DNA from 3 places in the uncultured Paenibacillus sp. genome. Region 3 is predicted to be linked to each of the others. Evidence: predicted binding sites of a transcription regulator. Region 3 holds the regulator's gene; each other region holds the start of a gene.
What was found. The regulator Rex, encoded in region 3, represses fermentation and respiration genes when NADH is low (regulators of the CRP and FNR family bind a similar motif). The targets are predictions, from matches to a motif close to TTGTGAAATATTTCACAA.

Region 1: the regulator Rex is predicted to act here: its motif matches at 4,903-4,920, upstream of RWM61_RS05150 (DUF2249 domain-containing protein).
Region 2: the regulator Rex is predicted to act here: its motif matches at 1,295-1,312, upstream of RWM61_RS18845 (cytochrome c oxidase subunit 2A).

The regions. Positions count from the first base shown of each region.
Region 1 covers NZ_CAUPYC010000009.1:350-8,058, reverse strand. Annotated here, with positions in the region: gene RWM61_RS05175 (ABC transporter substrate-binding protein) at 1-714, shown strand, start outside; gene RWM61_RS05170 (response regulator) at 733-1,488, shown strand; gene RWM61_RS05165 (extracellular solute-binding protein) at 1,672-3,000, shown strand; gene RWM61_RS05160 (sugar ABC transporter permease) at 3,101-4,012, shown strand; gene RWM61_RS05155 (carbohydrate ABC transporter permease) at 4,029-4,865, shown strand; gene RWM61_RS05150 (DUF2249 domain-containing protein) at 4,986-5,519, shown strand; gene RWM61_RS05145 (hypothetical protein) at 5,538-6,767, shown strand; gene RWM61_RS05140 (metal-sulfur cluster assembly factor) at 6,813-7,127, shown strand; gene RWM61_RS05135 (hypothetical protein) at 7,193-7,519, shown strand; partial or broken gene RWM61_RS05130 (V4R domain-containing protein) at 7,563-7,709, shown strand, end outside.
Region 2 covers NZ_CAUPYC010000089.1:6,808-14,516, reverse strand. Annotated here, with positions in the region: gene asd (archaetidylserine decarboxylase) at 1-650, opposite strand, end outside; gene RWM61_RS18850 (hypothetical protein) at 795-1,112, shown strand; gene RWM61_RS18845 (cytochrome c oxidase subunit 2A) at 1,370-1,483, shown strand; gene RWM61_RS18840 (cytochrome c oxidase subunit II) at 1,506-1,982, shown strand; gene RWM61_RS18835 (b(o/a)3-type cytochrome-c oxidase subunit 1) at 1,990-3,654, shown strand; TPP riboswitch at 3,745-3,851, shown strand; gene thiC (phosphomethylpyrimidine synthase ThiC) at 4,130-5,890, shown strand; gene RWM61_RS18825 (ThiF family adenylyltransferase) at 5,883-7,148, shown strand; gene thiE (thiamine phosphate synthase) at 7,132-7,709, shown strand, end outside.
Region 3 covers NZ_CAUPYC010000034.1:32,483-40,191, forward strand. Annotated here, with positions in the region: gene RWM61_RS12270 (hypothetical protein) at 1-338, shown strand, start outside; gene dinG (ATP-dependent DNA helicase DinG) at 353-3,235, shown strand; gene RWM61_RS12280 (redox-sensing transcriptional repressor Rex) at 3,232-3,885, shown strand; gene RWM61_RS12285 (amidohydrolase) at 3,860-5,170, shown strand; gene RWM61_RS12290 (DUF5590 domain-containing protein) at 5,167-5,691, shown strand; gene RWM61_RS12295 (hypothetical protein) at 5,906-6,442, shown strand; gene RWM61_RS12300 (AAA family ATPase) at 6,435-7,709, shown strand, end outside.

The DNA.
Region 1 (7,709 bases), on a different contig from region 3:
CAAAGAACGGGCAAAGCGATGTTCGATAATTTGGGTAATGTGTACCGAAGCGTCGCAAGCCAGGCCGATATGCTTTATTTCGACAAATATACCGACAGCTTTATAGCCGAGCGCAATCCGATAGTGCTCCAGGCATGGAGATATGCCGCCGATGCGGCCGCCGGCGATTTGACGGCCAAGATCCCTTCCTGGATGCCGGAGTGGGAGGCCGGTGTAAACAAAGGCGAATTCGCCGTCGTATTGGCCCCGGCCTGGATGATGGGCCTCATCAAACAGAATGCGCCGGATGCCGCCGGCAAATGGGATATTGCGCAGCTCCCGGGAGCAGGCGGCAACTGGGGCGGTTCCTTCTTGACCATGCCCCGGGAAGGCGCTCATCCCGAGGAAGCTTATCAATTGATTCAATGGTTGACCGCACCGTCCCGGCAATTGGATGTTTTCGTGCAAAACGGCAACTTTCCTTCCACTCCCTCGCTCTTCGACGATGACAAAATAAAAGAGAAGAAAGACGGCTATTTCAGCGGAGCACCGGTCGGCATCATTTATTCGCAGGCCGCGAAAAAGGTGAAACCGCTTTATGAGGGACCATACGCTTATATCGCCACGAAAATTTTCAATGACGCGATCTGGCAAATGGAGCACCACTTGCTTTCTCCGGAAGAAGCTTGGCAATATGCGATCGATCGAACCGAACGTGAATTGGAGCAATATTGACGGATGGGAGGACGGGATATGAAGATCCTGATTGTTGACGACGAACCGCATGTGCGGAGCTCCATGTCGCGCGTTATCCGGCTGCATGATAAGAAGTACGATGTGGAGGAAGCGGAGGATGGCCGGGAAGCGGTTGAACGGCTTGCGCGGCAGCCGGTAGATCTTGTGATATCGGATATTCGTATGCCCGATATGGACGGTCTCAAACTGTCCCGATATATGAAGCGCCATCATCCCGATACGTTCATGATTTTGCTTACCGGCCATGCGGATTTTGAATATGCCCAGCAAGCGATTCGCGTCTCGGTTTTCGATTATTTACTGAAGCCGGCCTCGAAGGAAAGCATATTGGAGCGCGTCGATACGGTGGAGGAACTGCTTGCCGAGCGCAGACGAAATGAAAAACTGTACCCGATCCATAACCAAAGATTGTTGGAGAAACGGGTGACGGTGCCCCGCCTGGTGAGGCAGACGTTCGATTATATTGAAGCCCATTATACGAAGGACATTACGCTCGCTTCGCTTGCCGAACAATTGGAAGTGAATCCGAATTATTTGAGCGGCTTGTTGAAAGCCAAAACGGGGCATACGTTTACACACCACGTGACCCGGTTTCGTCTGGAAAAATCGAAGCAGCTGCTGACGACCACGAATCTCAAAATCTATCAAATCTGCGAGAAAGTCGGTTACGTCGATCAGGCCTATTTCAGCCGTTTATTTAAAAGCACGGTCGGTATGACCCCGTTCGAATATCGCGATGCCCACTTGACGTAGCGTTCGGGACGTCCCTCGTACATGATCCGGTCTGGCGGTTCATGTACGAGGGATATTTTTTTTGGAATAATCTGAATTGCGTCCAAAAAATCTAAGTCCAGCCACATGGAATGATGAATGCGTTTTCATTATGATTCAGATAGGCGCTAATCCACGCGCACCTATTTTAAAGGGGGAATCAGGGTGGTAAAACGGCTTTCTGTTATGGTTGCATGTCTGATGCTTGTCTTCTCGCTTGCGGCTTGTTCATCCGGCTCGAATAACGCGGGGAGCAAGGGGGAGGGCAATCCGGCGAATGAGGAAGCTTCCGGAGCCGCCCCCTCAGGGAATGCGGACAAAAAAGTGAAGCTGACGGTTTGGCTATGGCCGGGCATGGGCATAGAAGAACAGATGAAACAATACGCTGCCGAGAATAATATTGAACTGGATATCCAGCTTTCTCCGTTCGCCGACGTTCATAACAACCTGCAAACCGCTCTGGCCGCAGGAAGCGGAGCGCCCGACATTTCGGCGGTGGAAGTGAAAGTCATCGAGAGGTTCAAGAGCAATCCGGAGCAGTTCTACAACTTGCTTGAATTGAATGCTGAAGATCTCGAAAGCGATTATATGGATTGGAAATGGAAGCAGGCCATGACAGGCGACGGGGCTAACCTGCTTGGCATACCGACGGATATCGGGCCGATGGCAATGGCGTACCGTACCGACGTGTTTGAGAAAGCCGGCCTGCCCACGGATCCGGCGGAGGTAACCGCACAAATCAACACGTGGGATGCTTTTATCGAAGCCGGCAAACAAGTTCGCGCTAAAGCGAATGTCGGCATGATCGACAATGCGGCCAGCCTTCTTACCGTAATGGTCGGCCAAGGTGACGAGAAATACTTCAAACCGGACGGCACCATGATTCTGAAGGACAATCCGCAAGTGAAGAAAGCCTGGGACTACGCCAACAAAGCCATTGAAGCGAATATTACCGCCAACGTCGACACATGGTCTACCGAATGGGGAACAGGAATGACAAAGGGCGATTTCGCGGTTCAGCTGGCGCCGGCATGGATGATGGGCTTCATGAAAACCAACGCTCCGGATGCAAAGGGCAAATGGAATATCGCATTGATGCCGGAGGGTTCGGGCAACTGGGGCGGCTCGTTCCTGACCATTCCGAAGCAGTCCAAATATCCGCAGGAAGCATACAATCTGATCAAATGGCTGCTTTCGCCGGAGCAACAGCTTGTTACATTCCAGAAAAACGGCAACTTCCCGTCTACTCCTGCCTTGTTTGAGACGGAGGATATCCAAAACTTCAAGGATGAATATTTCTCGAATGCTCCGGTCGGACAAATTTACTCGGAGGCGGCGAAGCTTGTGAAACCGGTCTATGAAGGTCCGGATTCCCAAACGGTGGAGGATACACTGAATAAAGCGATTACGAGCGTGGAAGACAAGCAGGCAAAGCCGGACGACGCCTGGAATACCGCCGTCCAGGATATCGAAAGACAATTGTCGCGCAAATAAGAGGCATGGCGCAGGAGGTTGATGTTCGTGCATCGGCCTCCTTTTCCATCACGGGCACGCGTGTAAACGGGAAAACTTTATTCCGACGGGAGGCAATCCAATGCTGGCCAAGCCGCTGAACCGGAGATTAAATCAGCGAATCAGAGACCACCTGAATGCGTATTTGTACATTTCGCCGTTCTTCATTCTTTTTGCCGTGTTCGGCGTATTCCCGATGTTCTTTACGGCGTGGGTTTCGCTGCACAAGTGGAATATCGTCGGCGCGAAAACGTTTATCGGATTGCAAAATTATAGATTCATTATGGAAGATCCGTATTTTTGGAAGTCGCTTTACAATACCTTCAGCATTTGGTTTCTGTCCACGCTGCCGCAGCTGTTCTTTGCCTTGATTCTGGCCTTTCTGCTGAATCAGTCCATGCTGAAAGGCAGGGAATTTTTTCGGATCAGCGTATTTCTGCCCAACATTACCTCGGTGGTTGCCGTAGCCATCATTTTCGGGGCGCTGTTCGGTCAGCATTACGGCTTGATTAATTACGTGCTTTCCTTGTTCGGAATCGACCCGATTGATTTCCGAAGCTCCGTCTTGGGAACCCACCTGGCTATCTCTTCTATGGTCATGTGGCGGTGGACCGGTTACAACGCGATTATCTATCTGGCAGGTCTCCAGAGCATTCCGAACGATCTGTACGAGGCGGCCACGATCGACGGCGCTACGAAACGGCAGCAGTTCTTTTTCATTACGATTCCGCTGCTGCGGCCGATGATCATCTTTACGATCATTCTTTCAACCATCGGCGGAATGCAAATTTTCGCTGAACCGTTAATGTTCTCGGGCGCCGGAGGCGGTTCGCAAGGGCAAGGTTTGACGATCACGCTTCTGCTCTACGAAGAAGCGTTTGCACGACAGGCGTTCGGCTATGCATCGGCAATCGCATGGATGCTGTTTTTCATCATCGTGGCCTTCTCGCTCGTCAATATGTTCTTTGCCAAAAAACTTCAATCTGCAGACTAGGGGGATGGACAGGAATATGACCAGAGTATCACCATCATTCAACTTGGGACGAATCGCTTTTTATTCGTTTCTCATTCTCGTTACGGCGTTATCCGTGTTTCCGTTCTATTGGATGTACATCATCGGATCGAACGTGACGGCTGCGATCAACCAATTTCCTCCGGCCATGATCCCCGGCGGCAGATTCATTGAAAACCTGATTAAAGTATATGAAAATGTAAACTTCAACAAGGCATTGATGAACTCGTTTTTCGTATCCGCGACACTGACGGCAGGCGTTTTGTTTTTCTGTTCGTTAGCCGGCTTCGCTTTTGCCAAACTGAATTTTACGGGACGAAACATGCTGTTTGCATTTCTGGTAGGTTCGATGATGGTGCCGGCCCAGTTGGGGCTTATCCCCTCTTATATGATTATCAGCAAACTGGGGTGGCTTGACGATCTGAAAGCGGTAATTATCCCCGGTATTGCAAATGCATTCGGCATTTTCTGGATGAGACAGTATATTTCCTCCAGCGTTCCGAATGAGCTGCTTGAGGCGGGACGGATCGACGGCTGCTCGACTTTTCGCCTGTTCTGGAGTATTGTCGTACCTGCCATCAGACCGGGCTTTGCAACGTTGGGAATCATCACGTTCATGGGGTCGTGGAACGACTTTCTATGGCCGCTTGTCGTCCTGAAGGACCGCAGCGTTCATACGGTGCAAATCGCGCTGAAAAATTTGAACGGCGCTTATTATCAGGATTTCTCCATGATTTTGGCCGGCACCGTTCTGGCTACGCTGCCGATTTTGGTTATTTTCCTTCTGTTCAGCAAGCAATTCATTTCGGGGCTGACGGAAGGCGCGGTGAAATAAGGGCTGCCCATGCCCGCAAGCGGTTTATCGGCGAAAAATGTGAGGCGCGTCACAAACTTTGCTCCGGGTTCGGCCTACAATGAGAGCAGCTAGTGAAAACATTCTCAAGGAGGGCTAACCATGCGGGCAGAGCCGAAAACGGTCGAACTGGATGTCAGGCCGCAGCTTCGCAACAAGCTGGAGCCGTTCCAGCTTATTATGGATACGGTCAAAACGTTGGGCAAGGATGACACGCTCATCCTGCACGCCACATTCAAACCGACGCCGCTTCTCATGCTGATGAAAGGGAAAGGCTATCGGAACGCGGTTCGCCGGTTAGCAGACGATCATTGGATCACAACCTTCGTGCACAAAAGCCGCGCGCTGCCGGACGAAGCGGACTTGCCGGCGGACGATTCGCAACCGGACGCGCACGAGGGGGATGCGGCGGGCGAGCCCGACACCTTCGTTCTCGACAATCGCGGGCTGCAGCCGCCGGCGCCGATGACTCGCACGCTGAAGAAGCTCGAGCAGGTCAAGAAGGGCGACACGGTTATCATTCACAACGACCGGGTCCCGGTGTTTCTCCTTGAGGAGCTGCAATCGCTAGGCTATGCCTATGAGATTGAGGAGCAGCAGGATGGATCCGCGAAGGTGGCCATCCGCAAGTCGTAATCCGGGAGTGAGAAGCACATGTTTCGATTGCCGTTCGCGTTTATTGTCACGGGGATGATCAGCTTCGTCCTGTTCCATCTGCTCACGCTCGCCGATTTTGCGGGATGGATCGCCGGCGAGCCGGAAAGCGCAAAAGGCTGGTTTCACGTCCATTTGCTCGTGCTCGGGTGGGCGACGATGATAGCCATGGGCGCTGTCTACCAGCTCATCAACGTCGTCCTGCAGACTGAACTGCACAGCCGTAAACTGGGCTGGATCCATTACGGGCTGTTCACGGTCGGCACGACCGGCCTGCTGGCAGGGTTCCGTACCGTCCAAACGCAGTGGATCGCATCGTTCGCCGTATTGGCTTTTGCCGGCATCATTCTCTTCGCGTGGAACATAGGGGCGACGTTATGGAAAGCGAAGCAGTGGAATCCGGTTACGATCAGCGCCGCCTGCGCCGTCGGCTATCTGTGCCTGACCGCTCTAAGCGGCATGATGATGGGGCTGGGCTTCCGGTTCGATATCCTCGGAGAGCTTCACGAGCGCTGGTTGGGCACACACATCTGGCTCGGGACGGTCGGCTGGTTCGGCCTGCTGATTACGGGCTTCAGCTACAAATTGCTGCCGATGTTTTATTTGGCCCACGGCTATCCGGTGAAGCTGCAGCAGTGGGTGATCATGGCATGGAACGCCGCGGTGCTGCTCGGCGCGGCGGGCTTTTTGACCGGCACCCGGATGCTCGTCGGCGCGGCTTTGCTGCTCCTGACCGCCGGGCTTGCTTTCTACAATATTCATATTTCGCAAATCGCCAGGCACAAGCACAAGAAAACGCCCGGCGCCGGCATCAAGTGGACGGTTTGGTCAGCACGGCTGCTGCTGGCGGTCTGCGCGGCAAGCACGGCTGCGTACCTGTTCAACCCGAAGCTTGCGGCGGATGAGAGGATCGTCGTGTTTGTCCTGTGGGTGTACCTGTACGGGTGGGTTGCGATTACGATGATGGGCTATTTGTCCAAAATCGTCCCGTTCCTCTGGTGGACCCATAAATACGGACCGGACGCGGGCAAGAAAAAGGTGCCGACAATGGGGCAACTGCTCGCGGAAAAGCCGGTTCATACGGGCCTGTCCGTTGTGGCGATTGGTTTGGGCGGACTGCTGGTCGGACTTGGCCTGGATATCGCCTCCGTCATCACGGCGGCGGGGAGCCTGCTGTCGGCTGCGGCGATCGTCTATATGCTTATGATTGCCCGCGTGTTTACGAGATAGGGGCAGCTGCAAAGAATGACCTGGGAGGCGATGACCGTGAACGGCATGACGCAACATTCGGAAATGATCGACCGTATGATGGAACGCTTGGGCGAGGTATACGATCCCGAGCTGGGCATCAATATCGTGGATCTCGGACTGGTGTTCGACGTCCGGTACAACGAGGGCGGGGCGCACGTCGTGATGACCCTGACGACGCCGGGCTGCCCGATGCATGACATGATGGTGGGCGGCGTGGAAAGGGCCCTGAAGGAACTGCCGGAGGTGCGTTCCGTTCAGGTCGAGGTCGTATGGGAGCCCCGCTGGACTCCGCACATGATGTCCGACAAGGCAAAGGACGAATTGGGCTTCGAGGGATAGCGCAGGCCGGGAACCGGGTTAACCGCCGGACCTGCCGACAGTACAATCAAACAGGGAGTGATTCGATGGCGGCGATCGATATCATCGACGAGAAAACGATCAAAATATCCGTTCAGCTGGAGGACGCTTTATCCATGATTGAGGAGGCGCGGAAATCAACGCGGGAATACGCGCATGACATCACGACGATCGTGGAGAAAATGCCCGAATTCGAGTACACCTATTTCTGTTTCTACGCCTATGACAGCGCGGCGTTGTTCGAGCGGATGCTCGGCATCGACCCGAAGCAATATTTGTCGTTCTCGCTGGACGCGCCGGACTCCTTTTTCTACAGCTTGTACGGAGGAATGACGGCATTATACGAGGACGCCAAACGCCTCGCCTTGGATTAGAAATCACGTCCAAAATATATAGCAGGGATGGGAGGCGGACGGAATGGGTGAATTTACATTCGAGGACATGAGGATGATCACAAGGGAGAAGTTGGGCGATCAGGTGCCGCTTGAACTTTTCCGCGCAATCAGGCTGATCGGAATGTACCAGGGCCTGCCGATGGGCGGCAAGGGAACGACGGTCACCATC
Region 2 (7,709 bases), on a different contig from region 3:
CCGCGTTCCGTCCGATCGGACCAAGGCTCGACGTAACGGATGCTGCTGACGTTCATCGCGCCGACCTTGACGACCGCCACCTCCACGTTTTTGTGACGGATATAGGTGATCAACCGCTCGTTGCGGCTCAGCACGCGCTTCATATGGCGCAGGCCGAATTCGTTGACCGGATACACGCGGCCGGGCACATGCTCCCGCTCCACGATGACGCCGTCCACGGGGGCATGAATCCGGTGATAGTCGGTAGGGCTAAGATAGAGAACGACGCAGTAACCGTTTTTATAATTTTCGGTGCGGGGGGAACGCGCAAGCAGCTCCTCGACCGTATAATCCTGTCCCTTGATGTTGAGAATGGTGCCGGCGTTGACCGGTCCCGCCCCCGTAATCAGCGCGTCGACCGGACTGACGAGCACATCCTGCCCGGCATCGACCGTTCTCGCGCCGGCTTTCAGCCGCCGCGTGAAAAATTCGTTTAGGGTGCCGTATTCATGCAGCTGTTTCTCCGCTTCGTGCACCGCTATGCCGTACATTTTGGCGAATCGCGGAATGAGCCGGCGGCTTGCGGGGGATTGGGCGAACCGTCCGGTTAATCGCGAAATCCATTTGCGCGAGCCAAGCTCGGTCATCGACCGCAGCAACCATCTGGTCATTCGACTTTCTTCACGTCCTCTCTGACTTTTCAAGCCTTAGTGTGACATAACCTCAGGGACAAATCAATAGACGGAAGCGGTTCCCGCTTCGCCCGGATTCGGTTTCCCGCACAGGCGGGCATTCATAAACAGGCGGATGTATGAATGGTATTCGATCCGGCGATGCTGGCGGAAGAGGTGATGAAGATGGTATGGCTGATGGCGGCCGGCCTGGCCGCGGGGACCGCGCTGCTGTGGTGGATCAGGCGGATGAGCATGAGGGCCTTGAAGGCGACGGATTGGGCGGGGGCAGCGGCGTTGTTTGCGGTGTTCGCGATCGCGGGGGAGAGCGTGGCGGCTACGATCCTGCACGATACCGTGTTCATGACGGAGGTGCACAGGTTTTTTGCGAATCCGTTTTTTCTGATCGGCGCCGGGTATCTGGGGCCGTTCCTGCTGGCGAAAATGCTGGAGCGCAAGTGAGGCCTCCGGCGCCGGCCGCTTTCATAAACATGAATGAAGACGTATTTCAACCTGTTCCGGGAAGGGCAGGTTATTTTGTTTTTATAAGAATACGCCGCGGAGCTTTGCTTCTCTTTTTCGGGGTTATTGTGTCGTTCGTCGCTGTGACTGCCGTCACAAATCCGTCGCAATTATTGGCGGCCGTGTGATTTCCCTCACAACTTTACGCCCTTTTCGGCACGTACAATCGGGGCATGAGACGATGGGAGGGAACGCTCGTGAAAAAGGAACGGGATCCGCAGCTCAAAGGCGCATTCGCCGCCGTACTGCTCCTCGGTTTCATCCTGGCTGCGTCTTGGACGGCCGTCTATTTGCTTTTCATTAACCGATAAATCAAGGGGGGTCCGAACCAACATGCACATTCACAAGCTTGAAAAAATTTGGCTTGCCATCGGCATCGCGATGCTCGTCGTATTCCTCACCGTGCTCGGCGTATCGGCATTCGCGCAAGGCATGCAGCCGCCGAGCGGCAAGCAGCAGGCGATCGATCCGGCGAAGGCGGCGGAGACTCCGCCCTTCGACAAGCCGGGCCTGAGGCAGATCGGGGATAACCGGTACGAAGCGGTCATGCTTGGCTTCGCGTTCGGCTTCGAGCCGCGCCAGCCCATGGAAGTTCCCGCCGGAGCGACGGTCGACTTCGTCGTGACGGCTACCGACGTCGTCCACGGCTTCGCGATTCCGCGCACCAACGTGAACATGATGGTCGTTCCGGGCGAGGTCAGCCGCGTCACCCATACGTTCGACAAGCCCGGGGAGTATTTGATCCTCTGCAATGAGTACTGCGGAATCGGGCATGAATACATGCAGACGAAAATCGTCGTGAAAGGGTAAAATGACCATGCAAATGACAGCTTCCAATGGGACGCACAGGCCTTTCGACCGCCGCGACAGCGCCCTGGTGCTCGCGCACGTGCTTTTTGCCTTTGCCGCGTTGCTGATCGGCGGCATCGCCGGCCTGCTGCAGGGCCTTGTCCGCGGCGGAATGGTAACGCTGCCGGCGAACATCGGCTACTATCAGCTTCTGACCGCGCACGGCGTGCTGATGGCACTCATTTTTACAACATTTTTCATCATGGGCTTCATCTACGCGGGCCTGGCCAAAACATTGGGCGGGCATCTGCTCGACAGCGCAAGACGCCTCGGCTGGGCAGGCTTTGCGATCATGGGGCTGGGCACCGTGCTCGGCACGATCATGATCCTGCTCAACAAGGCGACGGTGCTGTATACGTTCTATGCGCCGATGAAAGCCGACTCGTTGTTCTATATCGCACTGGTGCTGATCGTCGTCGGCAGCTGGATCAGCGGCGCGGGCATGATCCGCAATTACAGCTATTGGAAAAAAACGCACAAGGGCCAGACCTCGCCGCTGTTCGCCTTCATGGGCATCGTGACGATGGCGCTGTGGCTGATCGCGACGCTCGGCGTTGCCGTGGAGGTGCTGTTCCAGCTGCTGCCCTGGTCGTTCGGCTGGGTCGACACGGTCGACGTTGTGCTGAGCCGGACGCTGTTCTGGTATTTCGGCCATCCGCTCGTCTACTTCTGGCTGCTGCCGGCTTACATGTGCTGGTACGTATGCGTGCCGAAAATGATCGGCGGCAAGCTGTTCAGCGATTCGCTTGCACGGCTGGCTTTTCTGCTGTTCCTGCTGTTCTCGATTCCGGTCGGCTTCCACCACCAGCTTATGGAGCCTGGTATCACGCCGTTCTGGAAATACCTGCAGGTCGTGCTCACCTTCATGGTCGTCATCCCGTCCCTGATGACCGCCTTCTCGCTGTTCGCCACGTTTGAGATGGCCGGACGCAAGCGCGGAGGCACAGGGCTGTTCGGCTGGCTGCGAAAGCTGCCCTGGAAGGACGCGCGTTTCTTCGCGCCGTTTATGGGAATGGTCATCTTCATTCCTGCAGGGGCAGGCGGTCTTGTCAACGCGAGCAACCAGATGAACGCGGTCGTGCACAATACGCTTTTTGTAACGGGGCATTTTCATCTGACGGTGGCGTCCAGCGTCGCGCTGACCTTTTTCGGCATTGCCTATTGGCTGATTCCTGCCGTAACCGGGCGCAAGCTGACGGCGAAATTGCACCGCTGGGGCATCATCCAGACGATCGTCTGGGCGGTCGGCATGTTCCTGATGTCGGGAGCGATGCATCTGGTCGGCCTGTTCGGCGCGCCGCGCAGAACGGCGTACACGACGTACCAGGGCAATCCGGAAGCCGCCGCCTGGATTCCCTATTACGTAACGGTCGCCGTCGGGGGCGTGATCCTGTTCGTCGGCGTGCTCATTCTGGTCGGCATCATCATCGGGCTGCTGCGCGCGCCGAAGGGCGAGGAGGAGTTTCCGATCGCCGAAGCGGAAGCGGATGCGGCGCCTACGCCTCGTTACCTCGAGCGCTGGAGCGTCTGGATCGGGATTGCCGTCGCGCTTATCCTGATCGCCTATACGGTGCCGGTGATCGATATGATCAGCAGCGACGCGCCGGGCGCGAAAGGGCTGGTGACGTGGTAGCCGTTGGGCAATTCGACACCCGGCAAATCAACGACAACCCGGCAAGTCAAGGGTTGACAATAACGAAGGCTTACGTTTATAGTCTAAGCATGTATCCACTAGGGGCGCCCCCCGCGGGCTGAGATAAGGCGAAACGCCTTGGTCCCTTCGAACCTGATCTGGGTTATGCCAGCGTAGGAAAGTGGGAATATGCCCGGCCATCCGTTTCACGCAGCCGCTTCCGTCCGGCGCGGAGCAATCCGCGCGGAAACCTTGCGGCCGCCGCCGCCCGCATGTTTCAGCCGCTTCCTCGCCGAAGCGGCTTTTTTGCGTCCCTGAGGGCGCGGAAGGCCCCTTTTCCGGCGAGCGGAGCGGCGCGGACGGCGGCGTGCCGGCTTGTGATCGAAGACGCGGCGGGCATAGACGTCACGGCTCGCGGCCGTGACTCCCTCTTGCCTCCTGGTGGATAACGACTTGTATCCTAGGAGGTATTTTTATGTCCATTTTAACGACTCCACTGCCGGGCAGCCGGAAAACGTACGTGAACGGACCGCGCGGGGATGTGCGTGTTCCGATGCGGGAAATCGCGCTTGAGCCGAGCTCGGTGCGCGGAGAGGAAATTCCGAACGAGCCGGTGCTCGTCTATGACGCAAGCGGTCCTTATACGGATCCGTCTTACACGGCCGACGTCCGCAAAGGGCTGCCGGGCTTGCGCGAGGGCTGGATTGCCGAGCGGGAGGACACCGAAACGTATGAAGGAAGAACGCTTCGTCCGGAGGATAACGGCTTCCGATCGGCGGAGAAGGCGGAGGAGCTCGGCGCGGAACGGTTTCCCGGGCTGGACCGGAAGCCGCTGCGCGCCAAAGCCGGCGGCAATGTGACGCAGCTGCACTATGCCCGCAAAGGGATCGTCACGCCGGAGATGCAGTTCATCGCCGTGCGCGAGGGGATGGATCCCGAATTCGTGCGTGCGGAGGTGGCGGCGGGCCGCGCGGTCATTCCGGCGAACGTCAATCATCCCGAGAGCGAGCCGATGATCATCGGGCGTCATTTTCACGTGAAAATCAACGCCAACATCGGCAACTCCGCGGTTGCCTCTTCGATCGAGGAAGAGGTCGAGAAAATGACGTGGGCGACCCGCTGGGGCGCGGATACGATTATGGATCTGTCCACGGGACGCAACATCCACACGACGCGCGAGTGGATCGTTCGCAATTCCCCCGTGCCGGTCGGCACGGTGCCGATCTACCAGGCGCTGGAGAAGGTGAACGGCGTGGCGGAGGATCTGACGTGGGAAGTGTTCCGCGATACGCTCATCGAGCAGGCCGAGCAGGGCGTCGATTACTTCACGATCCATGCGGGCGTGCTGCTTCGTTACGTGCCGCTGACGGCAAAGCGGGTGACCGGCATCGTCTCGCGCGGCGGCTCGATTATGGCGGCCTGGTGCCTGGCGCACCACAAGGAGAACTTCCTGTATACGCATTTTGAAGAGATTTGCGAGATCATGAAAGCCTACGACGTGACGTTCTCGCTGGGCGACGGCCTGCGGCCGGGCTCGATCGCCGATGCGAACGACGAGGCGCAGTTCGCGGAGCTGGATACGCTCGGCGAGCTGACGCAAATCGCCTGGAAGCACGATGTGCAGGTAATGATCGAGGGACCCGGCCATGTGCCGATGCATCTGATCAAGGAGAACGTCGACCGCCAGATGGAGGTGTGCGGCGAAGCGCCGTTCTACACGCTCGGACCGCTGACGACCGATATCGCGCCGGGCTACGACCACATTACGTCGGCGATCGGCGCCGCGATGATCGGTTGGTTCGGCACCGCGATGCTCTGCTACGTAACGCCGAAAGAACACCTTGGCCTGCCGAACAAAGAGGACGTCAAGGACGGCGTGATCGCCTACAAAATCGCGGCCCACGCGGCAGACCTCGCCAAAGGGCATCCGCGCGCGCGGATGCGCGACGATGCGCTGTCCAAGGCGAGGTTCGAGTTCCGCTGGCGCGACCAGTTCCATCTGTCGCTCGATCCGGAGCGGGCGATGTCCTATCACGACGAGACGCTGCCGGCGGAAGCGGCGAAGTCGGCGCATTTCTGCTCGATGTGCGGGCCTAAGTTCTGCAGCATGCGGATTACCCAGGACATCCGCGACTACGCGGAAAAGAACGGCCTCGACACCGAAGAAGCGATTGCGGCCGGGATGAAGGAGCAGTCGGAGTCGTTCAAGGCCGGAGGCGGCAAAATTTATGCGTGAGGCCGCGGCCGGTTTGACGGGGATGGAAGAACCGGCTGCGGAATGGCGCGAGCGTTACTCCCGCCAAATCCGGTTTGCGCCGATCGGCGAAAGCGGACAGCGCCGGCTGGGCGAAGCCGCGGTGCTGATAGTGGGCGCCGGGGCGCTAGGCGCCTCGCTGGCGCAGCATATGGTTCGCGCCGGCGTCGGGCTGGTCCGGCTCGCGGACCGCGATTACGTCGAGCCGAGCAACCTGCAGCGGCAGGTGCTGTTCGACGAGGAGGACGCGCGGCTGGCGCTGCCGAAAGCCGTCGCGGCGGCCCGCAGATTGCGCGGCATCAACAGCGCCGTGACGGTTGAGGAGCATGTGGCCGACGTCGGCCGGCGGGAAGCGTCGGAGCTCACGAGGGGCGTGGATCTCGTGCTTGACGGGACGGATAATGCGGCGGCCAGGCTTGCGTTGAACGATGCCTGCTACAGCCGCGGCATTCCGTTGCTGTACGGCGGTGTGACCGGCGCGCAGGGAATGAGCGCGGCGTTTATTCCCGGCGAGACGGCATGCCTGCGCTGCGTGATCGGCGGAGAGGACGGCGGCGATGGCGAGACGTGCGATACGGCGGGCGTGATTTCGCCGGCGGTCGAGCTCGTAGCCGCGCTTCAGGCGGGTGAAGCGTTGAAGTGGCTCGCCGGCAGGCGTGAGGCGATGCGCGGCACCTGGCTTTCGGCGGCGCTGTGGCCTTTTGCGGTTCGCGAGATGAGGCTGCCCGCGCCGCAGCCGGATTGCCCCGTATGCGGCGGGGAACGGCCGGCATCGGTGGAACGCGATGCGCCCTCAGGCGGCGATCGGGAGCCCGCGGATCGCCGCGACCGGGTGACCGCAAGCGGCGGTCGGGCGGTAGGCGGCGTCGACCGGGAAGCGGGAAGCGTCGACCGAGAGGCGGATAGCAGCGGTCGCGCGGCGGGAAGCGGCGACACAAGACAAAGCTTCGCCGCGGCGGCCCTGTGCGGACGCGATACGGTGCAGGTGACGACAGGCCGGCCGCTGGAGCTGGACGCTTTTGAACGCCGCTGGCTGTCCGCGGGCGTCGCCGTCGACCGCAATCCTTATTTGCTCCGGGCGTCGCTTGACGGGGGCGTTCGGCTTGTTCTTTTTCCGGATGGGCGCGTACTTGTTCAAGGCACTTCGGACATTGCGGAGGCGGTTCGTCTATGCGGCGAATACGTGAACGATTATGAAACGGAGAGGGAGGCTGGCATTCGACATGGCGTTGGAACGTGATTTTTCCCTCTATGTCATCACAGGTGAAAACAATCATCCCGGGCGGTCGATGATAGAGGTGATGGAAGCCGCCTTGGCCGGAGGCGCCGATATCTTGCAGCTTCGCGACAAGACCGCGGCGCCCGGCGAGCTTCTGGAGAAGGCGCGGGCGCTTCGCGAGTTGACCAGGCGATACGGCGTGCCGTTTATCGTGAACGACCATCTTGATATCGCCATTGCGTCGGATGCCGACGGCGTGCATCTCGGCCAGGAGGATATGCCGATTGCGGAAGCCAGAAGACGGCTTGGTCCGGACCGCATCATCGGGATCTCGACGCATGCCGTCGGGCAGGCGAGGGAGGCCGAGCTTGCCGGAGCCGATTATATCGGCGTCGGTCCCGTGTTCCCGACCGGCACGAAGCCCGGCAGGCAGGCGGTGACGACATCTTACGTTCGGCAGGTTGCGGCGGAAATTCGCATTCCGTGGGTGGCGATCGGCGGGATTACTCCGGATAACGCGGAAGAAGTGCTGGCTGCCGGGGCGACGAGGCTGTGCGCGGTGTCGGCGATTGTCGGGAGCCC
Region 3 (7,709 bases):
ATTTTCGGCAAACGGTCCGTTTTTGCCCCGATTCCGTCGTTGCCCGTTTATTTTTGGCGATGTCGCACCTGCACCTGCGCGAGTGGGAGGAGGCGCAGCGCCATTTTCAGCTGATTGTCCGTTGGACCAGCCATCCGAAATGGAAGGCGCTCGGCTTGAATGCGCTCGGCTGCATTCAGGCGGTACGGGCGAACATGGAACAGGCCGAGAAATATTTCGCGCAAGCGTTCGAGGCCGACCCGACATTCGACGGGGCCGCCCGCAACCTGACGAGCTGCAGGTCGAGCGCCGGCAAGCTGTCGCTTTACTTCGGCAGCGCCGAACTCAGTTGTATGTGAGAGGATCGAACCGAATGAAATTTGCAGTATTGGATTTGGAAACGACCGGCAACAGCGGGGCCGTTGACGATATTATCCAGGTCGGAATCGTGATGCTGGACGAGGCGCTGAACGTGACGGGAACGTACGCGTCCTTCGTGCGTCCGCGCGTCCCGATTCCCCCTTTTATCACCCAATTGACCGGCATTGCGGACGGCGATGTACAGGATGCGCCCGAGCTGGATGACGTCCTTCTGGACGTTATTCCGTTGCTCGACGACGCCTTGCTTGTCGCCCATAATGTCGGTTTTGACGCGGGTTTTTTGAACAGTGCGCTCGACCGGTGCGGTTATGTGCCGTTTACCGGCCGCCGGCTCGATACGCTCGATTTGCTGCGTATCCTGTACCCTTCGCTCACATCGTATCAGCTCGGGGCCGTATCCGAAGCGTTCGCCATCGCGCACGACCGGCATCACCGGGCGGACAGCGACGCGATGGCGACCGCGATCATTTTCCGGATGTGCGTCGAGAAGCTGCGGGCACTCCCGCTTCTCACGCTTCAGCGGCTCGCCCGTTTCTTTGAAGAAGGGCAAGAGGACCTGGCATGGATCGTCAAGGACGCGCTCACGCGCAAGGAGCGGGAAACGTCGATCGACGAGGACGCATTCGCTTACTTCCGCCAATTCACGCTTAAGGTCGGCGACTGGACGGAGGAAACGCCGCCGCGCTATGACGATGCCGAAGCGGAGGAACTGCTGCTGCGAGTCGACTTCGATACGTTTCTGGAACAAGTGAAAAGCTCGTTCGAGCAGCATGTCCAGGGCTATGAAGCGCGCGAGCCGCAGAACCGGATGTTCCGGGAAGTATACGGCGCACTGGAGGACGACAAGCATTTGCTGATCGAGGCGGGCACCGGCACCGGCAAGTCTCTCGGCTATTTGATCCCCGCTCTCTACTATGGTATCCAACAAGGCAAGAAGATAGTCGTCAGCACGCATACGATCAATCTGCAGGAGCAGCTGAGGGAGCGGGACGTGCCGCTGCTTCAACGGGTGCTCCCGGTGCCGTTTAAGGCCGCCGTTTTCAAGGGCAGGGGCCATTATTTATGCCTCCGCAAGTTTGAAGGCAAAGTGAATATGCACGATTTCGCATCGCCTGGTGAGGACCGGATTACCGCCGCCCAAATGATCGTTTGGCTGGGAGAGACGGAACACGGCGATCAGGAGGAGTTGAATCTCGGCAACAGGGGCGGCGATTTCTGGGATACGGTGGCAAGCGACGCCGACTCCTGCCTGAACCGGCAATGTCCGTGGTTCAAGCGGTGCTTTTACCATCGGGCGAAGCAGGAGGCGAATCTGGCGGATGTGGTCATCACGAACCATTCGATGCTGTTCACCGACATCCGCGCCGACCATCGGTTGCTGCCCTCTTACGATCACCTGATCGTCGACGAGGCGCATCATTTGGAGGAAGTGGCCGGCAAGCATCTGGGGATGCAGCTGTCCTACTTCGGCCTTCCGCACCCGCTGCAGCGATTGTGCAAGGATGCGAGAACCGGCATGATTCATCAGCTCAAGCTGCTGCTGCTTGCCGAAGGGGACGAACGCGCGCAGGCATGGGCGGAGGCGATCGACGCGGCGGCGCCCGTGTTCGGCGAAGTTCGCGAGCATTGGGATCAGCTGTTCGATCTGTTCTTCGGGCTGACCGCCGCCGTCAAAGACGGAGCCGAACCCGGGCAGTCGGTCGTGCGGATGAAAAGCGACAAGCTGCCGGAAGGCTGGTCGTACGTGCGGACCGCGGAGGCGAACGTGTATGCGGGCCTAAACGAAATCGTAAAGGCGCTCGACAAGCTGTCCGCGGATGTGAAAGACCGGATAGACGACACCGCGATCCAGGGCCTGCTGACGGACATGAACGGAAGCGTCAAGGATCTGGCGCGAATCCGGGATGAGCTGCGGACTTTCGTCAGGCTCGATGACGGCGGTACGGTATACTGGATGGAGGCAAGCCCCGCTTACAAGGCCAAATCAGTGCATTTGTTCGCGGTGCCGGCCGACGTGAGCGGCCAATTGAAACAGTATTTCTTCGACGTCAAGCGCAGCGTCGTCATGACGTCGGCAACGTTGTCGGTGCAAAAATCGTTCCAGTATGCCTGCGAGCAGCTCGGCCTGGAAGAAGCGGGCAAAAGCGGCCGGCTCGCAACGGTGCAGCTGGAGTCGCCGTTCAATTACCGTGACCAGGCGCTCGTCGTCATTCCGCGCAACTTCCCGGGGCTGAAGGGGGCCTCGGGCGATCCGGAGTTCGTCGGCGCGCTTGTCCGCTCGCTGGCGGAAACGGCGCTCGAAACGAACGGCCGGATGCTTGTGCTGTTCACCTCATACCGCATGCTGAGGCAGGTATACGACCCGCTCAAGGAAGCGCTGGCCGCTGCCGGCATTCAGGTAATCGGCCAAGGCGTCGACAGCGGCAGCCGCAGCAAGCTGACCCGTCGGTTTCAGCAGCAGCAGTCGTCAGTTCTGCTCGGAACGAGCAGCTTCTGGGAAGGGGTGGACATTCCGGGCGACGCGCTCACCTGTCTGGCGATCGTCAGGCTTCCGTTTCAGCCTCCGAACCATCCGCTGCTTGAGGCGAAGGCGGAAATGCTGCAGCAGGAAAAGCAAAATCCGTTCATGAAGCTGTCCGTGCCGCAAGCGGTCATCCGCTTCAAGCAAGGCTTCGGACGATTGGTTAGAACCGCGCAGGACCGCGGTATCGTCCTTATTTACGATACCCGTGTTATTGAAACGTATTACGGCAAATACTTCTTGTATTCGCTGCCGGGTCCGAAGATCGAGCACATGCATCTGGACCAGATCGTGCCTCGGATCAGAGAATGGCTGGAGCCGGCGGTACAAATCGGCGAGGGGGCAGAGCGGTGAAACAGATCAAGATTTCAGAGGCGGTCGTAAGACGGCTGCCGATTTATTTGCATGTGCTGAACGAGCTGCTGCGCAGCGAGGTGCAGACGGTATCGTCGCAGGAACTCGGACAGAAGCTTGACTTGAACCCGGCGCAAATCCGCAAGGATCTCGCTTATTTCGGCGAATTCGGCCGCAAGGGAATCGGGTACGACGTTTCTTACCTGATCGAGAAAATCCGCCAGATTCTCAAGCTCGATCAACCGCTTAACGTCGGCTTGGTCGGAGCGGGCAATCTCGGGCATGCGCTGTGCAATTATAATACGTATATCAAGGACAACATGAAAATCGTCGCCGTATTCGACGCGCATCCGTCCAAGGTGGGCACCCGGATCAACTGCATGACCGTCCAGCCGATGGACGAGCTGAGGCGGACGGTCGACGAGCTGCAAATCCGCATCGGCATCATAACCGTTCCGGCCGCCGAGGCGCAGAACGTGGCGGATCGGCTGGTGCAGGCGGGCGTGGAAGGCATCTTGAACTTCGCGCCCGCGATCCTGAAGGTGCAGGGGGATGTGCGGATCCACCACGCGGATTTTACGACGGAGCTGTTGAGCTTGGCCTATTACCTGGAAAACGGAGCGGATGGCGATGAAGAAGTGGTGGATTGAGAACGGAACGTTCGTCACGATGGACGAGGCGAGCCGGGTCGTGCAGGGGCATCTGGTCGTCGAAGGCGACCGGATCGCGTATATCGGCGAAGCGCACCCGGGGAGTCTTGTCGACGGCGCCCATAAGGTGAACGGCGGCGGCCTGTTGTTCATGCCGGGTTTGATCAATACCCACGGGCATGCGGCCATGACGCTGCTGCGCGGCGTGGCGGACGACATGGTGCTGCAGGAATGGCTGGCGGCGAAAATTTGGCCGATGGAAGGCCGCTATACGGCCGAGGACGTACGTTGGGGCGCGTCGCTGGCGGCGCTCGAAATGCTGAAAAGCGGCACAACCGCCTTCGTCGACATGTACGACCATATGGATGAGGTGGCGCAGGTCGTCGAAGCGTCGGGCATGCGCGGCGTGCTGATGCGCGGTGTGATCGGGCTCTGTCCGGAGGATGTGCAGCGGGAAAAGCTGGCCGAGGCGGTGCGGTTCGCGCGCAATTGGCACGGCAAGGCAAACGGGCGAATAACGGCCGTCATGTCGCCTCACTCGCCTTATACTTGCCCGCCGGCCCTTATCGAGCAGTTCGTGCAGGCGGCCCACGACCTGGATCTGCCGCTGCATACTCACATGTCGGAAACGGCGGCCGAGGTGGAGCAAAATGTCCGCGAGTACGGTCTGCGGCCCGCCCTGCATCTCGACAAGCTCGGCTTCTTCTCCCGTCCGTCGCTGGTCGCGCATGCCGTCCACCTGACCGATGACGAGATCGTGCTTCTGGCCGAGCGGGGAGTCGGCGTCGCCCACAACCCGGCCAGCAACCTGAAGCTGGCGAGCGGCGTGGCGCGCGTGCCGGCGATGCTGGCGGCCGGCATTACGGTAGGGCTTGCCACGGACGGCGCGGCAAGCAACAACAATCTGGATATGTTCGATGAGATCCGCCTCGCGGCGCTCATCCATAAAGGCGTGTCCGGCGACCCGACCGCCGTGCCGGCGCTTGAGGCGCTTCGGATGGGCACCGTCTGCGGGGCCAAGGCGATCTGGCAGCAGGGTCGTGTCGGTATGCTGAAGGCCGGCATGAAGGCCGATTTCATCGCGCTTGATTTTGAGCAGCCGCATTTCTATCCCCACACCGATCCGGTATCCCATCTCGTATACGCCGGCAACGGGCGGGACGTCCGCCACGTCTGGGTCGACGGCGTCCAGGTGGTGGACAACCGGCGCTGCACGGGGCTCGATGAGGAGAAAATCCGGGTCGAAGCGCAGCGCTGCTACGAAAGGCTGAGCTCGGCGATATGAGGGCGAGAACCAGACGACCGGGCTTCATGACGCCGAGGCGATGGACGGTGCTGGGTATTTTGGCTCTTGTCCTCATCCTGCTGCTGCTGAATTTGTATATGCAGTGGGTTCAATCCGGTTATCGGCAGGAAGAGCAGGCAGCCGAACGGACCGCGAAAGCCGAAACCGGGCTCGCCGAAGTGACCAAGGCCGACAAATTCGTATGGGAGGAAACGGCCTGGGTGTTTCAAGGCACGGATCAAGCCGGCGAGCGCTTGTTCGTTTGGGTAACCGGGAAAGGCGCCGAGGCCGTAAAAGCCGATGACGGCTACCCGCGCGCGCAATTGAAAGCGGATGTGCTGAGGGAATTGCCCGACGCGAAATTGATTCGCATCCGACCGGGACTCGTGGACGGAAAGAAGGTTTGGGAAGTGTACTACAGCCGGGAGTTGAATGTGAAGCGGCATTATTATGCGTTTTACGGCTTTGAGGACGGCCGGAACATCGTAACTTATACGCTTCCGGTGAGAACGTCGGGGTAAAGCTGCCGACTAACTAACAGGTATCAACGGATAGGCGTCCGTCGAAACCTGTTTTTTTCTAATTACATATTCATTACAGTGTTCATACTCTGTCCAAATATGATATACTCTGATATAGCAAAAATGATGTATAATAGTTGTACACATGAAAGGATAACGGCCGTGTCCTGTTTGCGGGATGCGGTTGATCTTTGGAAAGGGGCTTACTACTGCTATGAAAAACTTGCGTCCGTTGCCCATCGTTCTGACTGCGGCCATTTCCGGTGCCGTATTGTTCGGCGGATGGTTCGCCTACGCCGAGCTTGCCGTGGAAAAGCCGCTTAAACAAACCATTGCGGCCGTCGAAGGCGTCGCGTATGCCAAGCCTGTCGTCTCGAACGACAAGGTGACGGTCGAGCTTCAGCTTGACCGCGAAGCCGATCTGAGATCGGTTTACGATCAAATTCGCAAAGAAGGCGCCTCCGCGATCGGAAGCCGTGAACTTATACTGGATATCAAGCAACAAGACGATGCCGGGCTGGAGCGGATCTGGTCCTCGGTGCTGTTCGATCTGGCACAGGCGATGGAAAACCGTCAATATGCCGAAATACCGGCGGCGGCGGACAAGCTGATGAAGGCCAATAAAGGGCTGTCCGTCGATACTGAAATGGATGAGACGAATGTCTATTTGACGCTGCGTTTGAACGATTCGGTAAAATACGTCATCCTGCCGAGAATTCCCGACAGCATGGGGGTGTGGCCGAATGCTTAAATACGCCAGGGAAATCGCCATCGGCTTCGCTCCCGTCGTTTTTGCCTTTCTGTTTTTCCGCGGGGTCAATATCGCACCGCTGCTGTTCGCAGCGGCTGTTGCCGGCTTGCTGCTGTACGCCTTGCGAGCGAAGGGCGGAAGCCTGGCGAAGGCGGCCGGCGGCCGCAAAACGGTCAGCCGTCCTCCCGCGCCGCTGTCCTTCGATGAGATCGGCGGCCAGGAGCGGGCCAAGCAGGAATTGATTGAAGCGCTCGATTTTATCGTCAAGCCGGAGGAAATCGCCAAATTCGGCATCCGTCCGTTGAAAGGGATTTTGCTAACGGGGCCTCCGGGAACCGGCAAGACGCTGCTGGCCAAAGCGGCCGCGACTTACTCGGATTCGGTGTATGTGGCGGCTTCGGGCAGCGAGTTCGTTGAGATGTATGTCGGCGTCGGCGCGAGCCGCATCCGGGAGCTGTTCAACGAAGCGCGGCAGAAAGCGCTGAAAAGCGGCAAAAACAGCGCCGTCATTTTCATCGATGAAATCGATGTGATCGGCGGTAAACGGGACGGCGGACAGCATCGGGAATACGATCAGACGTTGAACCAGCTGCTTACCGAAATGGACGGCATTCACACAAACGAAACGCCTCGCGTGCTGCTGATCGCGGCGACCAACCGGAAGGATACGCTCGACAGCGCGCTGCTGCGTCCCGGACGTTTTGACCGCCATATTGCGGTCGATCTGCCGGACAAAAAGGGACGCAGCCACATTTTATCGATCCATGCCCGCAACAAGCCGCTGGACGACCTTGTCGACTTGAACAAAATCGCCGAGGAATCGTTCAACTTCTCCGGCGCCCAGCTGGAGAGCGTCATGAATGAAGCGGCTATCTATGCGATGCGCGAGCAGAGCGAACGGATCGGGCAGCGGCATTTGTCGATGGCGATCGACAAGGTGATGATGGGCGAGAAAACGGACCGCGAGTCGACCCGGGAAGAGCGGGAGCGGATCGCGCTGCACGAGCTTGGCCATGCCATCGCCGCCGAGCGCGTCCGCCCGGGCAGCGTATCCACCGTGGCGTTGTCGCCGCGCGGACAAGCGCTCGGTTATGTTCGCCACAATCCGCAGCAGGAGCAATATTTGTATACGCGCGAGTATTTGGAAGCCCAGATTATGATCTGCCTCGGCGGAGCGGCGGCTGAAGAGCTGTTCTACGGCTCCCGCAGCACCGGCTCTCGCGGCGATTTCGACCAGGCGATGAACATCGTCCGCACGATGGCCGAA